2 regions of the Parvibaculum sp. genome follow, and region 1 is predicted to be linked to the other one. Evidence: predicted binding sites of a transcription regulator. Region 1 holds the regulator's gene; the other holds the start of a gene.
The links. The regulator HrcA, encoded in region 1, represses chaperone genes, less so after heat shock. The targets are predictions, from matches to a motif close to GTTAGCACTCNCNNNNNGNGAGTGCTAAC.
Positions count from the first base shown of each region.

Region 2: groES (co-chaperone GroES) is a predicted target of HrcA. The motif match lies at 3,236-3,264, and genes of this name have one in related genera.

Region 1 covers NZ_JAHBYN010000001.1:2,050,623-2,060,647, reverse strand. Annotated here, with positions in the region: gene gshB (glutathione synthase) at 1-290, opposite strand, end outside; gene KF719_RS10320 (transglutaminase-like domain-containing protein) at 370-1,221, opposite strand; gene KF719_RS10315 (BON domain-containing protein) at 1,279-1,851, opposite strand; gene KF719_RS10310 (YraN family protein) at 1,917-2,312, opposite strand; gene rsmI (16S rRNA (cytidine(1402)-2'-O)-methyltransferase) at 2,309-3,169, opposite strand; gene KF719_RS10300 (penicillin-binding protein activator) at 3,287-4,552, shown strand; gene hemW (radical SAM family heme chaperone HemW) at 4,571-5,752, opposite strand; gene rdgB (RdgB/HAM1 family non-canonical purine NTP pyrophosphatase) at 5,736-6,338, opposite strand; gene rph (ribonuclease PH) at 6,335-7,051, opposite strand; gene hrcA (heat-inducible transcriptional repressor HrcA) at 7,214-8,272, shown strand; gene grpE (nucleotide exchange factor GrpE) at 8,378-9,022, shown strand; gene KF719_RS10270 (NnrU family protein) at 9,122-9,826, shown strand; gene KF719_RS10265 (alpha-ketoglutarate-dependent dioxygenase AlkB) at 9,833-10,025, opposite strand, start outside.
Region 2 covers NZ_JAHBYN010000001.1:2,764,094-2,774,118, reverse strand. Annotated here, with positions in the region: gene KF719_RS13635 (Gfo/Idh/MocA family oxidoreductase) at 1-354, shown strand, start outside; gene KF719_RS13630 (endonuclease domain-containing protein) at 379-741, opposite strand; gene KF719_RS13625 (DSD1 family PLP-dependent enzyme) at 967-2,112, opposite strand; gene KF719_RS13620 (hypothetical protein) at 2,248-2,493, shown strand; gene KF719_RS13615 (TetR/AcrR family transcriptional regulator) at 2,526-3,134, shown strand; gene groES (co-chaperone GroES) at 3,325-3,639, shown strand; gene groL (chaperonin GroEL) at 3,744-5,396, shown strand; gene KF719_RS13600 (hypothetical protein) at 5,874-6,185, shown strand; gene KF719_RS13595 (acyl-CoA dehydrogenase family protein) at 6,305-7,486, shown strand; gene KF719_RS13590 (hypothetical protein) at 7,635-8,909, shown strand; ZMP/ZTP riboswitch at 9,047-9,132, shown strand; gene glyA (serine hydroxymethyltransferase) at 9,182-10,025, shown strand, end outside.

The sequences.
Region 1 (10,025 bases):
ATGTAGCTCATGTCGAAGGGCGGGTCCTGACGCATCAGCACCACATCGACATTTTCAAGAAAGGTCTTTTCGAGGCTGCCGAGCGTCGAGTGATTGCCGACTTCGCGGCGGAGCGTCAGGGGGCGCATCCGCGCATAGGCGCGGCCGTCGCGCATCGAAAGGTCCTGAGGCTCGTAATAGAAAAGCGTATGGCCGCGGCGCTGCGCCTCCAGCCCCAGCGCGAAGGTCGAATCCGCGTTGATGTTGATCTGGTGGACCGGGTCCATCTGGATGGCGACGGCAAGGCTCATGTTTTTCTCTCGCACTCTTTCGCGGGCGGGCGGGCTCGGGGAAAGATGGGGGGAGGCGCGGCCCTTTGCGAGAAAAAAATCAGTTGAGGCGGGTCTTCAGGCGGCGCAGCGCCTCTTCGGCCATGCCGGCGATGCGGGTTTCGCCGATATCGGCGGCGAGGTCCTTGCAGGTCTCGAAGGCATGGGCGGCGGCACCCATGTGCCCGGCATGAACCTCGAGCCGGCCAAGTTCGAAGCGGAGCCCGGCGCGCTGCGGCGCCAGCCAGATCATGCGCAGCACCACGGCGCGGGCGCGGGCGAAGTCGCCGCTTTTGATGGCGCGGCTCAGGATGTTGTTTTCAAGCCGGAGCAGGATGTCGCGCGGGCCGACCGGCTCGCAGGCCTCCGGCGTCAGCCGCGCATCCGGCCCCTCGACGCCGCGCAGCAGCGTCAGCAGGTCGGCGGCGGTCAAAGGACGGCCGCCATTGAAGGGGTCGAGCACCACCGCATCGTCGGCGGCGCGCAGGCGGAGCACGAAATGGCCCGGAAAGTTCAGACCCGTCAGGTCGAGGCCGAGCTTCGCGCCGACATGCAGATAGAGAATGCCGAGCGTGACCGGCAGGCCTTTGCGGCGGTCGATTACATGGGCGAGATTGGCATTGCGCGGATCGTCATAGGTTTCGGTGTCGCCGAGATAGCGAAAGCGGCCGGCGACGACGCCCGCCAACGCGCCCGCGACGATGCCGGCGGGTGCTTCGCCCGCGCCGCCCGGCAAGGCATCGCCAGCCGCGCCGACAAGTTCGTCGAGATGCGCGAGATAGGAATCGGGTTCGAGTTCCGGACGATCGAGCGCGGCGAGCGTCAGCGCAAGACGCGCCAGGTCGAGTTCGCCGTCGGGCGTCGCGCCCGCCCGCTGCAACTCGGATTCCATGTCGTGTGTCGCGTCGTCCATGCGACGATCATGGCGCGGCCGGGGCGGCGGATGCAAGCGCTCTCGACGCAGGTTCGCTCAGGGCTTCCTGACCTCGACATAAGAGACGACGTTCTTCACGCCCGAGATGTCGCGCGCATGGGCGATGACGCGGTCGAGCTCGGCGCGGTCGAGCGCGGTGCCCATCAGGTAGACGGTGCCGTGCACGGTCTCGATCGAATAATTGATGCCGCTGACATTGCGGTCGCCGGTCAGGCGGGCGCGTAGCTTGGTGGTGATCGCCGTGTCGGCCATGGCCTGCCCGAATCCGGCGCTCTCGCCGACCCGCAATTCGTTGATGACTTCCCTGACGCCACCGACCGTCCAGACGATGCGGACCACCCGCACGCGGTCTTCGGCTTTCGGCACGACGCCCGACAGAAGCACGCGGCCGCCGCGCACCTGGGTCGCCACGCCCTTGAAAAGATTGCCGTCTTCGGCCAGCAGCTTGCGGTTGATCTCGAAGGAAATCTCGTTGTCGTCGACGGCCTGTTCGAAACCGCGTTCCTGCGAGGCGCCGACCGCGGCGGCCCCGCCCGCACCGACGACCAGCGGCACGCAGCCGCCAAGCGCCAAGGCCGCCAGCACCAGCATCGTCATGGATACGCGCATATATCGATCTCCGAAAATGAGAAACCCCCGACGGCTGCGACAATGAGGGGAGCGGTGCGGCGAGATTATGGCCGCCAGGCGTCCGGCAGATGTCGGGGAAGGCGGCGCGGCGCGACCAGCACCAGATCGAAGCGTAGGTCGAGGCCCGCCAGCGCCGGACGCATCGCCAGCAGATGCATGGCGGCGCGGGCCAGACGCTGCTGCTGGCGCGGCAGCAAGGCCTCGACGGCGCGCTCGCCCGCCATGGCGGCCTGCGCCGACGCCTTGACCTCGACAACGGCCAGCACCCTGCCCCGCCGCGCCACCATGTCGATCTCGCCGGCGCGGGTTTTGAGCCGCCGGGCCAGAATGCGGTAGCCCTTGAGGCGCAGCCACAGGGCGGCAATCGTTTCGGCGCGCAGACCAAGACGATGGGCGGCAAGGCCGCGCGCGGGATCGCCTTTTCTTGCACCAAGCTTCATTTTTCCGCATCCGCGATTTCGAGGGCGCGGGCATAGATTTCGCGGCGCGGCAGGCCCGTCATCGATACGACTTCGGCGACCGCGTCCTTGAGGCTCGAACGCCTGAGCGCGTTTTCGAGCATCGCGTCGATCTCGTGGGCGCAGAGCGGCGCGCGCTTTTCGGGCGGGCCGACGACGACGACGATTTCGCCCTTCGGTGCGCCTGCCTCCCGGTAATGCGCCGCAAGCTCGCCGAGCGGGCCGCGCCGCACTTCCTCGAATTTCTTGGTCAGTTCGCGCGCGACCGCCGCTTCGCGGGGGCCGAGCGTTTCGGCCATGTCGGCAAGCGACGCGGCCAGACGGTTGGCGCTTTCGAGGAACACCAGCGTTGCCGGAATGGCCGCCAGCTCGGCCAGTTCCTTGCGCCGGGCTTCCTGTTTGGCGGAGAGAAAGCCACCAAAGAAGAAGCGGTCGGTCGGCAGGCCGGCCAATGTCAGCGCGGCCAGAACCGAGGAGGCGCCCGGAACCGTCGTCACGGTGTGGCCGGCGGCAATCGCCTCGCGCACCAGCTTCAGGCCCGGATCGGAGACGAGCGGCGTTCCGGCATCCGAAACCAGCGCGATCGCCTCGCCGGCCTCGAGCCGCTTCAGGATGCGCGGGCGCATCTCGGCCGCGTTGTGGTCGTGATAGGGCGCGGTGCGCGCCTCGATATGGTGAATGGCGAAGAGCTTCGCCGTCACGCGCGTGTCCTCACACAAGACCAGATCGGCGCGGGACAGGACGTCGAGGGCGCGCAGGCCGATGTCGCCGGCATTGCCGATGGGCGTCGCCGTGACATAGAGGCCGGGCGCGAGCGGGGATCTGGATTTTTCGTTCATCGCCGGCGACCTTGCGCCCGGAAGACACTTTTTGGCAAGAAGGCTCAGGTTTACTTGCCCCGGCGCGGCCGGTACCCTTTGCCGGGCCCCGACCCTCTTCGTTCAAGGAATATCCCGGTGACAGACGCCCGCCTCTTCTCTTCCGGCCTTCGGGCGGTCGTCTTGCTGTGTTTCGGCGCGATGCTGGCGGCCTGCAACGGGCTTGGCGGACGGCAAGCGCCGCCGCCGGTGGTGACGCCGCCGCCCGTCGTGCAGGTGCAGCCGCCGCCGCGCGTCGAGACGCCGGCGATGCGCAATCCGGCCAATTTCTATACGCCGGCGCATATGGCCGGCGAGCCGGTGGTGCGCGTCGCGCTGCTGCTGCCGTTCAACTCGCCGCGCGACAATGTGCGGGCGCTCTCGAACGCGCTCTACAATGCGGCGCAGCTGGCGGTGTTCGAATTCGACAATGCGCAGGTGCTGCTGATCCCCAAGGCGACGGGCGGCACGGCGGGCGGGGCGCAACGCGCCACGCAGGAAGCGCTCAACGCCGGGGCCGATCTCATTCTCGGGCCGCTGTTTGCCGAGGAGGTCGCCGCCGTCGCGCCGCTGGCGGCCCAGTTCAACGTGCCCGTCGTCGCCTTCTCGTCGGACAGCGCGGTCGCGGGCAACGGCGTCTACCTGCTTTCCTTTCCGCTGCACGAGGACATTTCCCGCATCGTTGAATATGCGACGCTGCAGGGCATGACGTCGTTCGGCGCGCTTTACCCGCAAGGCAGCTATGGCGACCGGGCGCGGGCCGAGTTCGACCGCGCGGTTTCGGCGCGCGCCGGGCAGGTGGTCGCCAGTACAAGCTATCCGGCAAGTTCGGACGGCATGTACGAACCGGCAAGGCGGATCGCGGCGAGCTATGGCGGCGGAAATTTCCAGGCGCTGTTCCTGCCCGAAGGCGGCGCGCAGCTTAAAACCATTTCACCGCTGCTTCCTTATTACGATCTCGATCCGCGCACGGTGAAATTTCTCGGCACCGGGCTCTGGGACGATCCAACGCTGGCGCTTGAACCGCCGCTGCATGGCGGCTGGTTCCCGGCGCCGCCGCCGGAAGGCCATGCGCAATTCCTGACGCGCTACAAACGCGCCTATGGACCGGCGACGCCGCCGCGCATCGCAAGCCTCGGCTACGACGCGGCGAGCCTTGCGGTGGCGCTGTCGACGCGGGCGCCCGGCGAGCGCTTCACGACGGCGGCGCTGACCGACCCCGACGGCTTTGCGGGTGTCGACGGCATTTTCCGGTTCATGCCCGACGGGCGCACCGAACGCGGGCTTGCGGTGATGGAAGTCCGGGCCGGCGGCGCGGTCGTCATCGATCCGGCGCCGACAAGTTTCCGTCCGCCGGTTTTCTAGGATTCGATTTTCCGGCGCTCAGGCGAGCAGCCGCGCCAGCAGCGCATCGAGGACGAGGCGGCCCTGCGGCGTGGCGCGGATGCGGTCGCCGTCGCGCCGCAGCAATCCGGCGGCGGCGAGATTTTCGAGGCGTGCATCGGCAAGCGCGCGGCCTGTGAGCCTTGCGTAGCGCGACAGCGAAACACCTTCCTCAAGACGCAGACCCATCAGCATCATTTCATCGCCCTGTTCGGCCGGTGAAATTTCCTCCGACGCTTCGAGGCCGTGGCCCTCGCGCTCAACCGCCTCGATCCACTGGCCGGGGACGCGATGGGTGCGCGTTGCGCGATGCACCTCCCCTGCCCTGACGCGGCCATGCGCGCCCGGACCGACGCCCGCATAGTCGCCGTAGCGCCAATAGACGAGATTGTGGCGGCACTCGGCGCCGGGCTTTGCATAGTTCGAGACTTCGTAGGCCGACATTCCAGCCTCGGCGCAGATGTCGCCGGTCAATTCGTAAAGCGCGGCGGCGTCTTCTTCGGCCGGCAGCGCGAAGGCGCCTTTTTCATAAAGCCGCGCAAAGGCGGTTTCGGGTTCGATGGTCAGTTGATAGAGCGAGAGGTGGTCGGCGGCATGGGCGAGCGCGGCGCGCAGTTCGCGTTCCCAGGCCTCGCGCGTCTGGCCGGGGCGCGCATAGATGAGGTCGAAAGAGAGGCGCGGAAAAGTTTCGCGGGCAAGCGCGATGGCGTGGAGCGCCTCGTCGGCGGTGTGCAGACGTCCGAGAAATTTCAGTTGCGCGTCGTCAAGCGACTGGACGCCGAGCGACAGGCGGTTGACGCCCGCGGCCGCATACCCACGAAAGCGCGCCGCCTCGACGCTGGTCGGGTTCGCTTCCAGCGTCACCTCGACATCCTCGTCGACCTGCCAGAGCGTGTGGATGCGCTGGAGCACCGCCTCGACGGTCGCGACCTCCATCAGCGAGGGCGTGCCGCCGCCGAAAAAGATCGAGCGCACGCGGCGCGGACCCGTCAGCCAGCGCATGTGTTCGAGTTCGCGCTTCAGGGCGGCCGCCCAGCGCGCCTGATCGACCGCGGCAACGACGTGCGAATTGAAATCGCAATAGGGACATTTCGACTGGCAGAAGGGCCAGTGGACATAGATGCCGAAGCCCGGCCCGCGCGGATCGTCCGTCTGCGGAATATTTTCAGCCGAAACAGGCATCGACGAGCTGACGGAAGGCGTGGGCGCGATGCGAGATGTCATGCTTTTTCTCCGGCTCCATTTCGCCGAAGGTGATGTCGTGGCCGTCGGCCACGAAAATCGGATCGTAGCCGAAGCCCTTTTGTCCGCGCGGCGGCCAGACGAGTTCGCCATCCACCCTGCCCTCGAAATATTCGACGTGGCCATCGGGCCATGCAAGCGCCAGCCCGCAGATGAAATGCGCGCGCGTGTCCACCGGCCCGGTTTCGAGCATGCCGCGGCGAAGTTTTTCCATCGCGAAATCGAAATCCTTGGTCGGTCCGGCCCAGCGCGCCGAATAGATGCCCGGCGCGCCGTTGAGCGCATCGACGCACAATCCGCTGTCGTCGGCGAGCGCCGGGAGGCTGGCGGCGCGGGCGGCGGCCAGCGCCTTCAGTTCGGCGTTTTCGCGGAAGGTCGCGCCGGTCTCTTCCGGCTCGGGCAGCCCGAGTTCTCCGGCCGAGACGGCTTCGATGCCAAACGGCGCCAGCAGGTCGCCGATCTCGCGGACCTTGCCGGGATTGTGGCTCGCGACGACGAGCCTGCCGCCTGCGAGCTTGCGCGTCATGCGGAGACCGCTTCCTTCTGGCGAATGACCAGATCGGCGATCGCCGATTTCGCCAGACCGAGCAGCTTCGAGAGTTCTTCCTCGCTGAAGGGCTCGCCCTCGGCGGTGCCCTGCACTTCGCAGATGCCGCCCTTGCCGGTGATGACGAAATTGGCGTCGGTGTCGGCCTCGGAATCCTCGGCATAGTCGAGATCGACAACCGGCTGGCCCTTGTAGATGCCGCAGGAGATGGCCGCGACATGGTCCTTCAGCACCGGGCCCGACAGCATCGAGCGCGAACGCATCCATTCGATGCATTGATGCAGCGCCACCCAGGCGCCGGTGATCGAGGCCGTGCGCGTGCCGCCATCGGCCTGCAACACGTCGCAATCGATCGATATCTGGCGCTCGCCGAGCGCCCGGAGATCGACCACGGTGCGCAGCGAGCGGCCGACAAGGCGCTGGATTTCCTGTGTGCGGCCCGATTGCTTGCCCTGCGCGGCCTCGCGGCGCATCCGCTCATGCGTCGAGCGCGGCAGCATGCCGTATTCGGCCGTCACCCAGCCCTTGCCGCCGCCTTTCAGGAAAGGCGGCACGCGCTCCTCAAGGCTTGCGGTGCAGAGCACATGGGTGTCGCCGAAGCGGACAAGGCAGGAACCCTCGGCATGTTTGGCGACGCCGGGCTCGAAGGAGACCTGACGCATTTCGTGGGGCTGACGGCCGGAGGGACGCATTCTCGGATTTCCAATCTATTGCTTTCGGGATTTGCGGAGGCCTTACTACCTTGAGCGGTGGCTTGCGTAAAGGAAGGCGGCCCGCGAATTGACGAGCGCGCCGGTGCTACCTAGATTTATCTTCCTCTTTCAATCACTTAAGGGCCGGGGACAGGGAAGCACATGGTAGCCGTCAAGGATCTCAACGAGCGCTCGCGCGAGATCCTGCGCCGTGTGGTCGAGAGCTATCTCGAAACCGGCGAGCCGGTGGGCTCGCGCATCCTGTCGCGCCAGCTCCCGATCTCGCTTTCGGCGGCCTCGATCCGCAATGTGATGTCGGACCTCGAGGCGCTGGGGCTGATCTTTTCGCCGCATACCAGCGCCGGGCGGCTGCCGACCGAGGCCGGGCTTCGGATGTTCGTCGACGGGCTGCTCGAAATCGGCGACCTCTCGGACGAGGAGCGCCAGTCGATCGAGCGCCAGGTGGTGGGCTCGCACAAGAATGTCGAGGATGTGCTGGACGAGGCCTCGAAGCTGCTTTCGGGCCTCTCCCATGCGGCCGGCTTCGTCGTCGCGCCGACCTATGACGCGGCGCTGAAACATCTCGAATTCGTGCCCATCGACAATGAGCGCGCGCTGGTCGTCATCGTCACCGAGGGCGGCGCGGTCGAGAACCGCGTCATCGAAATCCCGAAGGGGCTGACGCCGTCGGCGCTGGCGGAGGCCACCAACTATCTCAACGCGCAATTGCGCGGCAAGACGCTGGACGAGGCGAAGGCGCATCTGGCGCGCGAAATGGAAACGCGCAAGGCCGAACTCAACGAACTGACCGCCAAGGTGATCGAGGCGGGGCTTGCGACCTGGTCGGGCACGAATGGCGGCGGCAACGATCCGCTCGGCAAATCGCTGATCGTGCGCGGACGCTCGCGGCTGCTTGAGGATGTGCATGCGATGGAGGATCTCGAGCGCATCCGCCTCCTCTTCGACGATCTCGAGAACAAGCGCGATCTGGTGCAGCTGCTCGGGCTTGCCGAACAGGCCGACGGGGTGCGCATCTTCATCGGTTCGGAGAACAAGCTCTTCTCGCTGTCGGGCTCGTCGCTGATCGTCAGTCCCTATATGGACGCCCAGCAGCATGTGGTGGGTGTGCTCGGCGTGATCGGGCCGACGCGGCTCAATTATGCGCGGGTGATCCCGATGGTCGACTACACGGCCAAGCTGGTCGGCCGGCTGATCAATTAGGGCAGGGCGCGTGAGACATGCTGCCGGGTTGACATATCGGTCCCCGGCGCGCAAATGCACTCGCCGGAAGAGCCGATAAACGACGTGGACGCGAGACGAAGCCCCATGAGCGACGAAAACAGCAAACCCGACACCGGAACGCCCGAAACGGCCGCGAAACTGGCCGAAACGCTGGCGGCCGAGCCCGCCCGGCAAGGCGAGGCGGCCGATGCCGCGGCGCCCGAAACCGTCGAGGCCGCGCCGGATGCGGCAGCGCTTCAGGCCGAGATCGCCGATCTGAAAGACCGGCTGCTCCGGGTCGCGGCCGAAATGGAAAACACCCGCAAGCGCGCCGAGCGCGACAAGGCGGATGCGTCGCGCTATGCGGCGGCCAATTTCGCCCGCGACATGCTGCAGGTGTCCGACAATCTGCGGCGCGCCGTCGCGACGCTGAAGGACGACGAGCGCGAAGGCGCCGCCGAAAGCGTCAAGGCGATGATCGAAGGCGTCGAGATGACCGAGCGGCAATTGCTGTCGATCTTCGAGCGCCACGGGATTCGCGAAATCACCCCGCAGCCGGGCGAGCGCTTCGATCCGAACCTGCATGAGGCGATGTTCGAGGTGCCGGGCACCGAACATCCGGCCGGCGCGGTCGTGCATGTGCTCGAAGGCGGCTATCTGATCGGCGAGCGGCTGCTGCGCGCCGCGCGGGTCGGCGTCGCGAAGTCGGAGGGCGCCGAGAAAGGCGCCAATGTCGACACGACGGCCTGAAAAAGCGAAGCTCCATCCTTATCGCATGCCTTGAAACCGGGCCTGCGCGAGTCCATAGTTATAACGCTGTTATAGACTGGGCGGAGGAGGAGACTGAATATGCTCGAACTTTGGGCGGCGGCGGCATTTTTTCTCGGAATACATCTCGTGATCGCGGGCTCGGGCCTCAGGGGCCGGATTGTCGGCGTCATCGGCGAGCGGCCTTATCTCGGCGTTTTCTCGCTGGCCTCGATTGGCGGCATTGTCTGGCTCGCCATGTCCTACAACGCGGCCGTTTCCGGCCCCAACCCGCTTCACTGGGCGCCACCGCTCTGGGCCTTGCATCTGTCGCCGCTCGTCATGCTGATCGCCACGCTGTTCGCGGTCATCGGCGTCACGACGCCCAATCCGACCGCGGCCGGCGCCGAAGGGCTGGCGGCCGACCCGGAGACGGTCAAGGGCATGCTGCGGATCACGCGGCATCCGTTTTTGTGGGGCGCAACGATCTGGGCGTCCTGGCATGTGCTGATCAATGGCGACCAGGCGTCGATCATTTTCTTCGGCACCTTCGCGGTGCTGGCCCTACTCGGCACTTTCTCGATCGACGACAAGCGCGAGAAGAAGCTGGGCGAAGGCTGGCGCGATTTCGCGTCGAAGACCTCCAACCCGCCTTTCCTGGCGATTATCGCCGGGCGCAACACATTGAAGCTCGGCGAACTTGGCTGGTGGCGAATCCTCGCCGCGCTCATCGTGTTCGGGGCCTTGTTTTACGGGCACTTATGGGCTTTCGGCGTTTCGCCGGTGCCGGGCTGGTATCCCTACTGACGAAACTCACGCCGGTTTCGTCACGCGCCTCAATGTCAGATTGATGCGGCCGCCGCCGGGGATCAGTTGCGAGGAGCCGGAAATCACACGGTCGACGCCGTGAAAGCGCAGGCGCGACGGGCCGCCCATCACCAGCACGTCGCCAGAGGAGAGTCTGAAGCTTTTCGATTTGTCGCCGCGGGCGAATCCGCCGACGCGA
Region 2 (10,025 bases), 710 kb from region 1:
GCCAACACCCATGCGGGGCTGATGCAGCGGCGCTGGTATTTCGCCGGGACGGGGGGCGCGATGGAGGCCGATCTCGTGACCAACCGGCTCTCCTTCCGCGACGCGCTGGGGCTTGACGATCCGCAGACGGAGGATATGGGGCTCGGGCCGGAAGCGCATTACGGCTCGGACCCTGCGATGGGGCGCGACCTTGCCGCGCATCTGCTCGAAGGCGCGCCCTTCCCGGTGCAGGTGCAGGACGCGATGGTGGCGGGGCTGACCGTGATGGCGGTCGACCGCGCGATGCGCGAGGGGACGGTTGTCGATTGCGGGGCGCTGTGGGAGAGGCTTGGGAAGGAGATGGGGCGGGGGTGAGGTTTTCGGGCGGCAGGTGGTCGTCTAGTCGACCGCAGGCGGAAGATCGTTCCGCTGTTTTCCCAACGCGTGCCAGATCGTCTCGACAATCTCGTCTGTCTTGAGCAGTACATCATTGTTCCAGAAACGCAGCACCGCATAGCCCTCATTGTTGAGCCAATTCGTCCGGCGCGTGTCGTGCGCAAGGCCCGCTGGCTCATTGTGCTGTCCGCCATCGACTTCAACGACGAGCTTGCGCTCAAGGCAGACAAAATCAACGATGTAGATTCCGATGCGATGCTGACGCCTGAAATGGAATCCCAGCGCGTTGTTTCGCAATCGGCTCCAGAGGCGGCGCTCCGCATCTGTCATGCTTTTTCTGAGATGACGCGCCTGTGCTTGGGTCATGTTGTCAATCTACCACCCTCCCCTTGGGGGAGGGTCGGAATTTGGGGCGCGTCAGCGGCACAAATTACGGGGCGGGGTTGGGGTGGACACGGCGGGTTCCAGTGCCGCGACTGGCCCCGTCACGTGACGCTTTCCCCCGCCCCGAAATTCGCGTAGCGAATTTCGACCCGCCCCCCAGGGGCGGGTGGAAGTGACGCGACAATCAACGGAAGCTCTGCACGGCTCCTACGCGCTGCGGCCGCGCGCCTCTATCGGCCAGATGTCGACGAGGGTGTCACCGCGGACCACGTGGTAGGCGTCGTAGAGGTTCACCGTCGGGTCGCAATGCGGGGTCATGGCCGTCAGTGTGCTGCCGATTTCGAGCCTGGCACCGTCGGGGAGCAGGACGCCGCCCTGTTCGTCGCCGAAGAAGAAGTAGCCCGCCCCTTCCGGCGCGCCGGACAGCAGCATGGGCGGGTCGGCGTCGGTGGAGAAGGATTTGAAGCCGGCATCGGTGGTGGCGAGATTTTTGGTGTTGGCCGAGACCACCGTCATCTGCACCGAGAGCGAGGTTTCGAAGGGGAAGGTCGCGCCGTTGCCGAGCGCGACGTCGTTATATTGCTTGTCCATGAAGATGTAGGAGCCGCCCTGAAGCTCGGTCAGCACGTTCGCTTCCGGGTCGATGTTGTAGGTGCCGGTGCCGCCGCCCGAGACGATGTCGCAGCACATGCCCTTCTGCTTCAGCGCGTCGCGCATTTCGCCGAGCGTCGTCATGGCGGCCAGCGACTTTTCGCGGCGTTCGGCGAAGTCGTGAATATGCATCAGGTGGCCGGCATAAGCCTGGAGACCTTTCAGTTCGAGCGTATCGGCAGCGTCGATCAGCTCGGCGAGTTCGAGCGCATCCTCGCCGGGGCGGATGCCGGTGCGGTGCAGGCCGACATCGAGATCGATCAGGACTTTCTGCGGGCGGCCGGCTTCCGCCGTCGCGGCGGCGGCGAGCGCGCGGACATTGAGCGCGTTGTCGACGACGACCATCAGGTCCGGGATTTTTGCGTTGAGCGCCGCGAGACGCGCGATGCCCTGCGCGGTGACGACGGGCGAGGTGATGAGGATGCTTTCGATGCCGCCTGCGGCCATCGCTTCCGCCTCGCCGAGCTTGGCGCAGCAGATGCCGAGCGCGCCGGCGGCGATCTGCGCCTTCGCAATGGCCACCGATTTGTGCGTCTTGGCGTGAGGGCGCAGCGCAAGGCCGCCCGTCCGGCAATGCGCGGCCATCAGCGCGACGTTGCGCTCGAAGGCGTCGAGGTCGAGCACCAGGGCGGGCGTCGCCAGCTTCGCGCGCGATCCCGGCTCGCCGATCAGGGCCCGGTTGGTTTCCAATGCGCCGTTCATGCCGCCTCTCCCCGCTTGATTTGCGGGGCGCATCCTAAGTGCTGAGGGCACGGCATACAAACCGGGGATTGCGGCAGGCGCCATGCAATATGTTAGGGTCTGGCCGGTTACTTGTATTGCAGGGGGTGTGTGAAAATGGAATCGATAACGCTTTCGGGGCTTGTGGTGCTTGCCTCGCTTTCGGGCGCGATGACGGGGATGCCGGCAGAGGCCGAAATCAGCAAGCCGCCTTCGGCCCTGCAAACGGCGCAGGCGAGCTGTTCGCTCAGCGGCGAGCAGCGGGCGGGCGCGCGCAAATACTGCTATTACAATTGCGGCGAGACGGTGCGGACCGTCGTGGTGGCCGCCGGCAGGGTTTGCCCGGCCAGCATCCGGCGGTAGGCTGCCGAGAGCAACTGGGTTTCAGACGGATCATGGCGAAAGCACAAGGCAGCGCGGCCGCGCAAAAACCGGGAACGGACAAGCGGGACCTCATCGTCGAGGCCGCGCTCGATCTGTTCCGGCATTACGGCTACCGGCGCACCTCGATGGAGGACATCGCGCGGGCGGCGGCCGTCGCCAAGGGCACGCTCTATCTCTATTTCAGCAGCAAGGACGAGCTGTTCGAGGCGATCTGCCGCTCGCTTGCCGAACAGATCGCCGAGGGCGTGAGCGCGGCCGAGGCGCTGGACCTGCCGCTGGAGCCGAAGCTGACCGCGCTGATGGAGGCGAAGTTCGGCTTTGCCTATCGCTGGGTGCTTTCAAGCCCGCATGCGGCGGAGCTGATGGAATCGAGCAGCCGGCTGAAGACCGACCATTTCGAGCCGGTGACGCAGCAGTTCCGCAATGCGGTGCTGAAGCTGATCCGCGAGGGCACGGCGCGCGGCGAGCTCAACCCGAAAGCGGCGGGGCTCGCCCCCGAGGCCGCCATGGACGCCCTGATCGCGGCCGCCTATGGCGCCGAGAAGTCGCCGGACGAGGCCACTTTCAAGGCGCGGCTGGCCGCCATCATGCGGATGACGCTTCGGGGCTTGAGGGCCTGACGGGCCCCCTGCGCGCGCCCCGCAATACGCCAAAAACCACCCGGTCCCGCCCCTGCCCCGCTTGACAGCGGGCTTGCGGGCTCCTATTTGTCCACAGCGCCTTTAGCACTCACTTCGCTTGAGTGCTAACAGGGCTAAAAAATCAAAGATTTTCCGCAATTTAGCGGTTGGGACACAGGAGAAGCCAGAGATGAAATTCCGTCCTCTGCATGACCGCGTCGTTGTTCGCCGGGTCGAGGAAGAATCCAGGACCGCCGGCGGGATCATCATCCCCGACACGGCGCAGGAAAAGCCCTCCCAGGGCGAAGTGGTCGCGGTGGGCCCGGGCGCCCGCGGCGACGACGGCAAGATCGTCGCGCCGGACGTAAAGCCCGGCGACCGCGTGATCTTCGGCAAGTGGTCGGGCACCGAGGTCAAGATCGACGGGGAAGACCTGTTGATCATGAAAGAGTCCGACATCATGGGTGTGCTGGAAGGCGCGGCCAAAAAGAAAGCCGCTGCGTAAGGCTCGCAACCGGATACCGGTCGCGGGCTTTTTTCATGGGTTCCCCCATGAAGGCCGACGCGACCGCTCGTTCCGTTTCATGAATTCAGAAGGATCAAGGAAAAATGGCTAAGGAAGTCAAATTCGGCCGTTCGGCGCGCGAGAGAATGATCCGCGGCGTCGACATTCTCGCCGATGCGGTGAAGGTGACGCTCGGCCCGAAAGGCCGCAACGTCGTGATCGAAAAGTCGTTCGGTTCGCCGCGCTCGACGAAAGACGGCGTGACGGTCGCCAAGGAAATCGAGCTTGAAGACAAGTTCGAGAACATGGGCGCGCAGATGGTCAAGGAAGTCGCTTCCAAGACCAACGACACGGCCGGCGACGGCACCACCACCGCGACCGTGCTGACGCAGGCGATCGTGCGCGAAGGCGCGAAGGCGGTTGCCGCCGGCATGAACCCGATGGACCTGAAGCGCGGCATCGAAATCGCCGTGCGCGCGGCCGTCGAGGACATCACCAAGCGTTCGAAGAAGGTGAAGTCGAACGACGAAGTGGCGCAGGTCGGCACGATCTCGGCCAATGGCGAAAGCGAAATCGGCGCGATGATCGCCGAAGCGATGGCCAAGGTCGGCAATGAAGGCGTCATCACGGTGGAAGAGGCGAAGTCGCTTGACACCGAACTCGATGTCGTCGAAGGCATGCAGTTCGACCGCGGCTACCTGTCGCCCTATTTCATCACCAATGCCGACAAGATGATCGCCGAGCTCGACGAGCCGCTGATCCTGCTGCACGAGAAGAAACTCGCCAGCCTGCAGGCGATGCTGCCGGTTCTCGAAGCCGTGGTGCAGTCGGGCCGTCCGCTGCTGATCATCGCCGAGGACATCGAGGGCGAGGCGCTTGCCACGCTCGTCGTCAACAAGCTGCGCGGCGGCCTCAAGGTCGCGGCCGTCAAGGCGCCGGGCTTCGGCGACCGCCGCAAGGCGATGCTCGAAGACATCGCGATCCTGACCGGCGGCCAGGTGATCTCGGAAGATCTGGGCATCAAGCTCGAATCCGTGACGCTCGACATGCTGGGCAAGGCCAAGCGCGTCTCGATCACCAAGGACGACACCACGATCATCGACGGCTCGGGCAAGAAGAAGGACATCGAAGCCCGCGTCGGCCAGATCAAGCGGCAGATCGAGGACACGACGTCCGACTACGACAAGGAGAAGCTGCAGGAGCGTCTCGCGAAGCTCGCCGGCGGCGTGGCCGTGATCAAGGTCGGCGGCGCGACGGAAGCCGAAGTGAAGGAGCGCAAGGACCGCGTCGACGACGCACTGAACGCAACGCGCGCGGCTGTCGAAGAAGGCATCGTGCCGGGCGGCGGCACGGCGCTGCTGATGGCGACCAAGGCGGTCGGCAAGCTCGTCAACGAGAATGCCGACATCCAGGCCGGTATCGCGATCGTCCGCAAGGCGCTCGAAGCGCCGATCCGGCAGATCGTCGAAAACGCCGGCGTCGAAGGCTCGATCGTCGTGCAGAAGGTGCTGGAATCGAAGCAGGCCAATTGGGGCTTCGATGCGCAGAAGGAAGAGTATTGCGACCTCGTGGCCGCCGGCATCATCGACCCGACCAAGGTCGTGCGCACGGCGCTCCAGGACGCAGCCTCGATCGCCGCGCTCCTCGTCACCACCGAAGCGATGATCGCCGAAGCGCCGAAGAAAGACGGCGGCGCGCCGGCCGGCATGCCCGGCGGCATGGGCGGAATGGGCGGAATGGGCGGCATGGACTTCTAAGGAAGTCCCGCCTCTCATCCGAGAGACAAGCGAAGGGCCGGTGGAAACACCGGCCCTTTTGCTTTGCGGCGGACGCGGCGGACAAATTTCGAAAAAGGCCGAAAAAAATTTTCAGCGATATGCCGCATCAGGCAACGAAAACTCCAGTGACAAACAATCAACAAGTGTTGGAGCGCGCAGTACGGATGCAATCTCCGCATTTATGTTCACCAGATCATGTTGGAGGCGATGTCACCCGCCACTATCTAATGGAACCACAGAAATCGCGAAATGGAATACAAACAAAATCGATGTTTTAAATTTCTATGCAAATTGCACCTATCCGAAGTGCTTGTTTTTCTTGATAAATTTGCTATACTTAACTCTATTGATTGTAGACGGCCCGAGTAACCAAATCATCTGACCAATAATTAAGCGTTTGTGCGGCGCCCTGGCAGGGGTGCGGAGGCTGCCGCGCGGCCAAATGCGGGGGATTGAATGAGTGTTGCCCAGGAGTTACGACATCTCGAATTTATGATCGCGGGACTTTTTCATAGTGTCGGCGCGATCATCGACCGGCTGATCGAAAACGGCGCTGTCGAACGGGTCGAAATCGACGCGGCATTGCAGGCCGTCGAGGACCGAACCTTCGCCGAGACCGATCCCGAGATCAACCGCTGCAATCCGGCGCGTCAGGCGCTGGCCCGCTCGGCGCGGGTGCTGCGCGTCATCAATGCGAAAGGCAGCCACGGCCACGTGCTGACAACGCGCGAGTTGCGGGCGATGCTGCAATTCGAGCAGGAAGTCTGACGCAGCCGGCGAATGGCGACGAATATGGCAAAGGGCCGGTGGAAACACCGGCCCTTTTGCTTTGCGGCGGGCGACCGCTAGACTGCCGCCAACAGAAATTCAAACCGGGCGGCAGACAGATGGACTTCTCCTTCTCCGAAAAGGACGAACAGTTCCGCATGAAGGTGCGGGACTTCTTCGAGAACGAATATCCGCGCGAGATCGTGGAGAAGATGGCGTCGGGCGCGTCGCCCGCGAAAGCCGATTACCAGACATCCGAGCGCGCGATGGCGGCCAAGGGATGGCTTGCCGTCAACTGGCCGAAGGCGGATGGCGGCACCGGCTGGACGGCGAACGAGAAATATATCTTCGACGAGGAGCTTGAGCGCGCGGGCGCGCTGAACGTCGTGCCGATGGGCCTGCTTTATGTGGGGCCCGTCATCTACACTTTCGGTACGGACGAACAGAAGAAGCGCTTCCTGCCCGGCATTCTCGACAGCACCACTTTCTGGGCGCAGGGCTATTCGGAGCCCGGCTCGGGCTCCGACCTCGCCTCGCTGCAGGCGAGCGCTCAACGCGACGGCGACGACTACATCGTCAACGGCACCAAGATCTGGACCAGCCTCGGGCAACATGCCGACTGGATTTTCTGCCTGCTGCGCACCAGCCACGAGGAAAAGAAGCAGGAGGGCATCAGCTTCCTGCTGATCGACATGAAGACGCCGGGGATCACGGTGCATCCGATCATCACCATCGACGGCAAACATGCGCTCAACAGTGTCGTCTTCGAGAATGTGCGCGTGCCGGCCGAAAACCGCATCGGCGAGGAAGGCAAGGGCTGGCACTACGCCAACTACCTGCTGGGCCACGAGCGCACGTCTTACGCGCATGTGGCGGGCAAGCGGAAACAGCTTGCCGATATTCGCAGCGTCGCGCAGGCGCGCGCTCTTCTGGCCGACCCGGCATTCGCGGCCAAGCTCGGCACCCTCGAAACGCGGCTCGACGCGCTCGAAATCACCGTGCTGCGGACGCTTTCATCGGTCGCCGAGGGCGGCGCGCCGGGCAACGAATCCTCGATCCTGAAAATCATCGCCACGGAACTCGCCCAGGACATTACCGAGCTCGGCATGGAGGCCTACGGGCTCTATGCCCTGCCCACCTTCCCGGACGCGGTGGCACCCGGCTGGACGCACAACACCGCGCTGCCGGCCGGCGCCGCGCCATCGGTGGCGCGCTATCTCGGGGCGCGGGCGCAATCGATCTATGGCGGCTCGAACGAAATCCAGAAGAACATCATCGCCAAGCGGATATTGGGGCTTTGAGGCCCGGGTCCGCCATCTAATTCACAGGACCGACCGGTAAAGACGCTGCCCGAATTGGGTGGGCGTGTAAAACACTATTTGGGTTTGACTTCCGTACAAGGACGAGTCCTAGTATTCAGTATCCGGCACATCGCATTCGGGGGCTCCAATGCGTAACCTGCTGAAGTTGGCTTTCCTTCCATTCGTTCTTGTCTTTCTTGCGGGCTGCAATCTCGCCCTTCAGGAAGTTACCGATGCGTCGAGCTACAACAAGCTGATTGCCACGACAAACGACAGGATGCTTCTTCTGAATGTCGTACGCGCGAGCAAGGGCTATCCGCTGTACTTCACGTCAATCGACGCCATTTCCGCCAACGTAATGGTCCAGAGCGAATTTGGGCTCGACCTGCCGTTTGGAAACGCGGCGCCAAATTCGTACAAACTCACGCCAAAATTGACGTACAAGGACAATCCCACGATGTCCATTACGCCAATCGCAAGCAAGGAGCGCCTGTCGGCGATCATCAACCCTCTCGAATTGCAGACGCTCCAGATTGTCATGGACCAAGGCTGGGACCCGTCGCTTATTTTCCATCTTGCTGTGAGAAAGGTGGTTTGGACGACCGATGACGGAAAGGGCAAGAGAACGACAATGACTGTCGACAATGACCCTGGCGATCTATCCGCATTTGAGAAATTTGCATGCTTCTCGAAAGCACTGCATGACGCCGAACCAACGTTTCGAAGAAATCCCGGCAAGAAGTCATTCGCTGTGGACAATGCGAATCTCGCTTCAATCGACAAGATTGTTGCCGTGTCTGAAAAGGGATACACGATCGCCGACGGGAGGGGAATGCCGATAGTGGCTGTTACAGATGCTGATTTCAACCTAACAACCGAAAGAGCTTTTGGCCCACGCGAGATGCATGCGTGCGAAGTAGATTCAGCGACCAATTTGGCAGCCAACGGAACACCCAACATTCCGAATGGCGTCTCCACGCCTCAAGTGTATTCTCTCTCGGCGGTGGGCGAGCGGCCGCCACCAACCGATATACAAAACAATGCGTCAAAACAGCAGATGATCCTGAGCCTTCGCTCGCCACACGATATGCTTAAATATCTCGGCGAGATTGTTCGCTGTACGCAGCGGAAGGCGCCCGAAGCGCCCGTCGAATGCGCCGGCGAAAACGACGTTGTGATAGGCATGCGCGGAAGGCAACAAGGCGAACCGTTGATCTCAATTGACGTACTGCCGCCTGACCCGTTCTTCGACTATGGCGCGTTGAGCGTTGTCTTTCACGGCAATACACATGCAATCCCGGATGAGAACAAGCGCCCGAATCTCGCATTGCAGGCGTTTGCCTTCATTTCGCAGGTCATTGCGATGAGAACGTCTCAATCGGATATTCTGTCGCCACAGACCATATTGACCGTTCAGCAGTGATTTAACCTTGGGGTCCGGCTCCATTCCTTAGGCTTTCCCATTTCGTCGAATGAGCGGAGTCCCGCGCGAATCCCCAAGCGCAGCACTTGTCATGCGCGCTACGCGCGAATAGTCTTTCCCCCACTTCCGGTCGTACATATCCTCCGCGCGACTGGCGATATCAGATGGGTCACCATCGGGGAGCGCGGAGACTGGTCTTCAGCCGATCGCCTGGGCAGCACTTCAAGATGCTGGCCGGGCGTTTTTGTTTTCAGGCTCGAAGGAGACGCGACATGACAAGCTCACCCGAACGCACAAGGCTGGCGCAATCCGACAACGATATATTCGTGGCGCTGAAGGGCGAGGAGGCGCGGCAGCGCGCCGAACTCGAACTGATCCCGTCGGAAAACTACGCCTTTCCCGAAGTGCTGACGCTGCTGGGCTCGGCCTTCACCAACAAATATTCGGAAGGCTATCCGGGCCGGCGCTATTATGGCGGGCAGGAATTCACCGACCGCATCGAAAACCTCGCGCGCGAGCGGGCGAAGGCGCTGTTCCGCGCCGAGCACGCCAATGTGCAGCCGCTGTCGGGGTCGCCGATGAATCAGGCGGTTTATCTGGGGCTGCTCGAACCCGGCGACACTATTCTGGCGATGGATCTTTCGCATGGCGGGCATCTGACGCATGGGGCGCCGGTGAGCCATATGGGGCGCATCTTCAATTTCGTGCGCTACAAGACCGATCCTTCGACCGGCGCCATCGACTTCGAGGCGCTGCGCGATGTGGCCCGCGCGACGAAGCCGAAGCTTGTCGTCTGCGGCTATTCCTCCTATCCGCGCGATTACGACTATGCCGATTTTCGGCGTGTGGCGGATGAGGTCGGCGCGCTGACGATGGCCGACGTTTCGCATATTGGCGGGTTGATTGCCGCCGATGTCATGCGCAATCCGCTCGATGCCGGCTTCGACGTGATGACGACGACGACGCACAAGTCGATGCGGGGGCCGCGCGGCGGGCTTATTCTCTGCAAGGAGAAGTTCGCCAAAAAGATCGACGCTTCGGTGTTTCCGGGTTTGCAGGGCGGTCCGCATATGAACCAGGTGGCGGCGACCGCGACGACGCTGAGGCTGGCCGCGA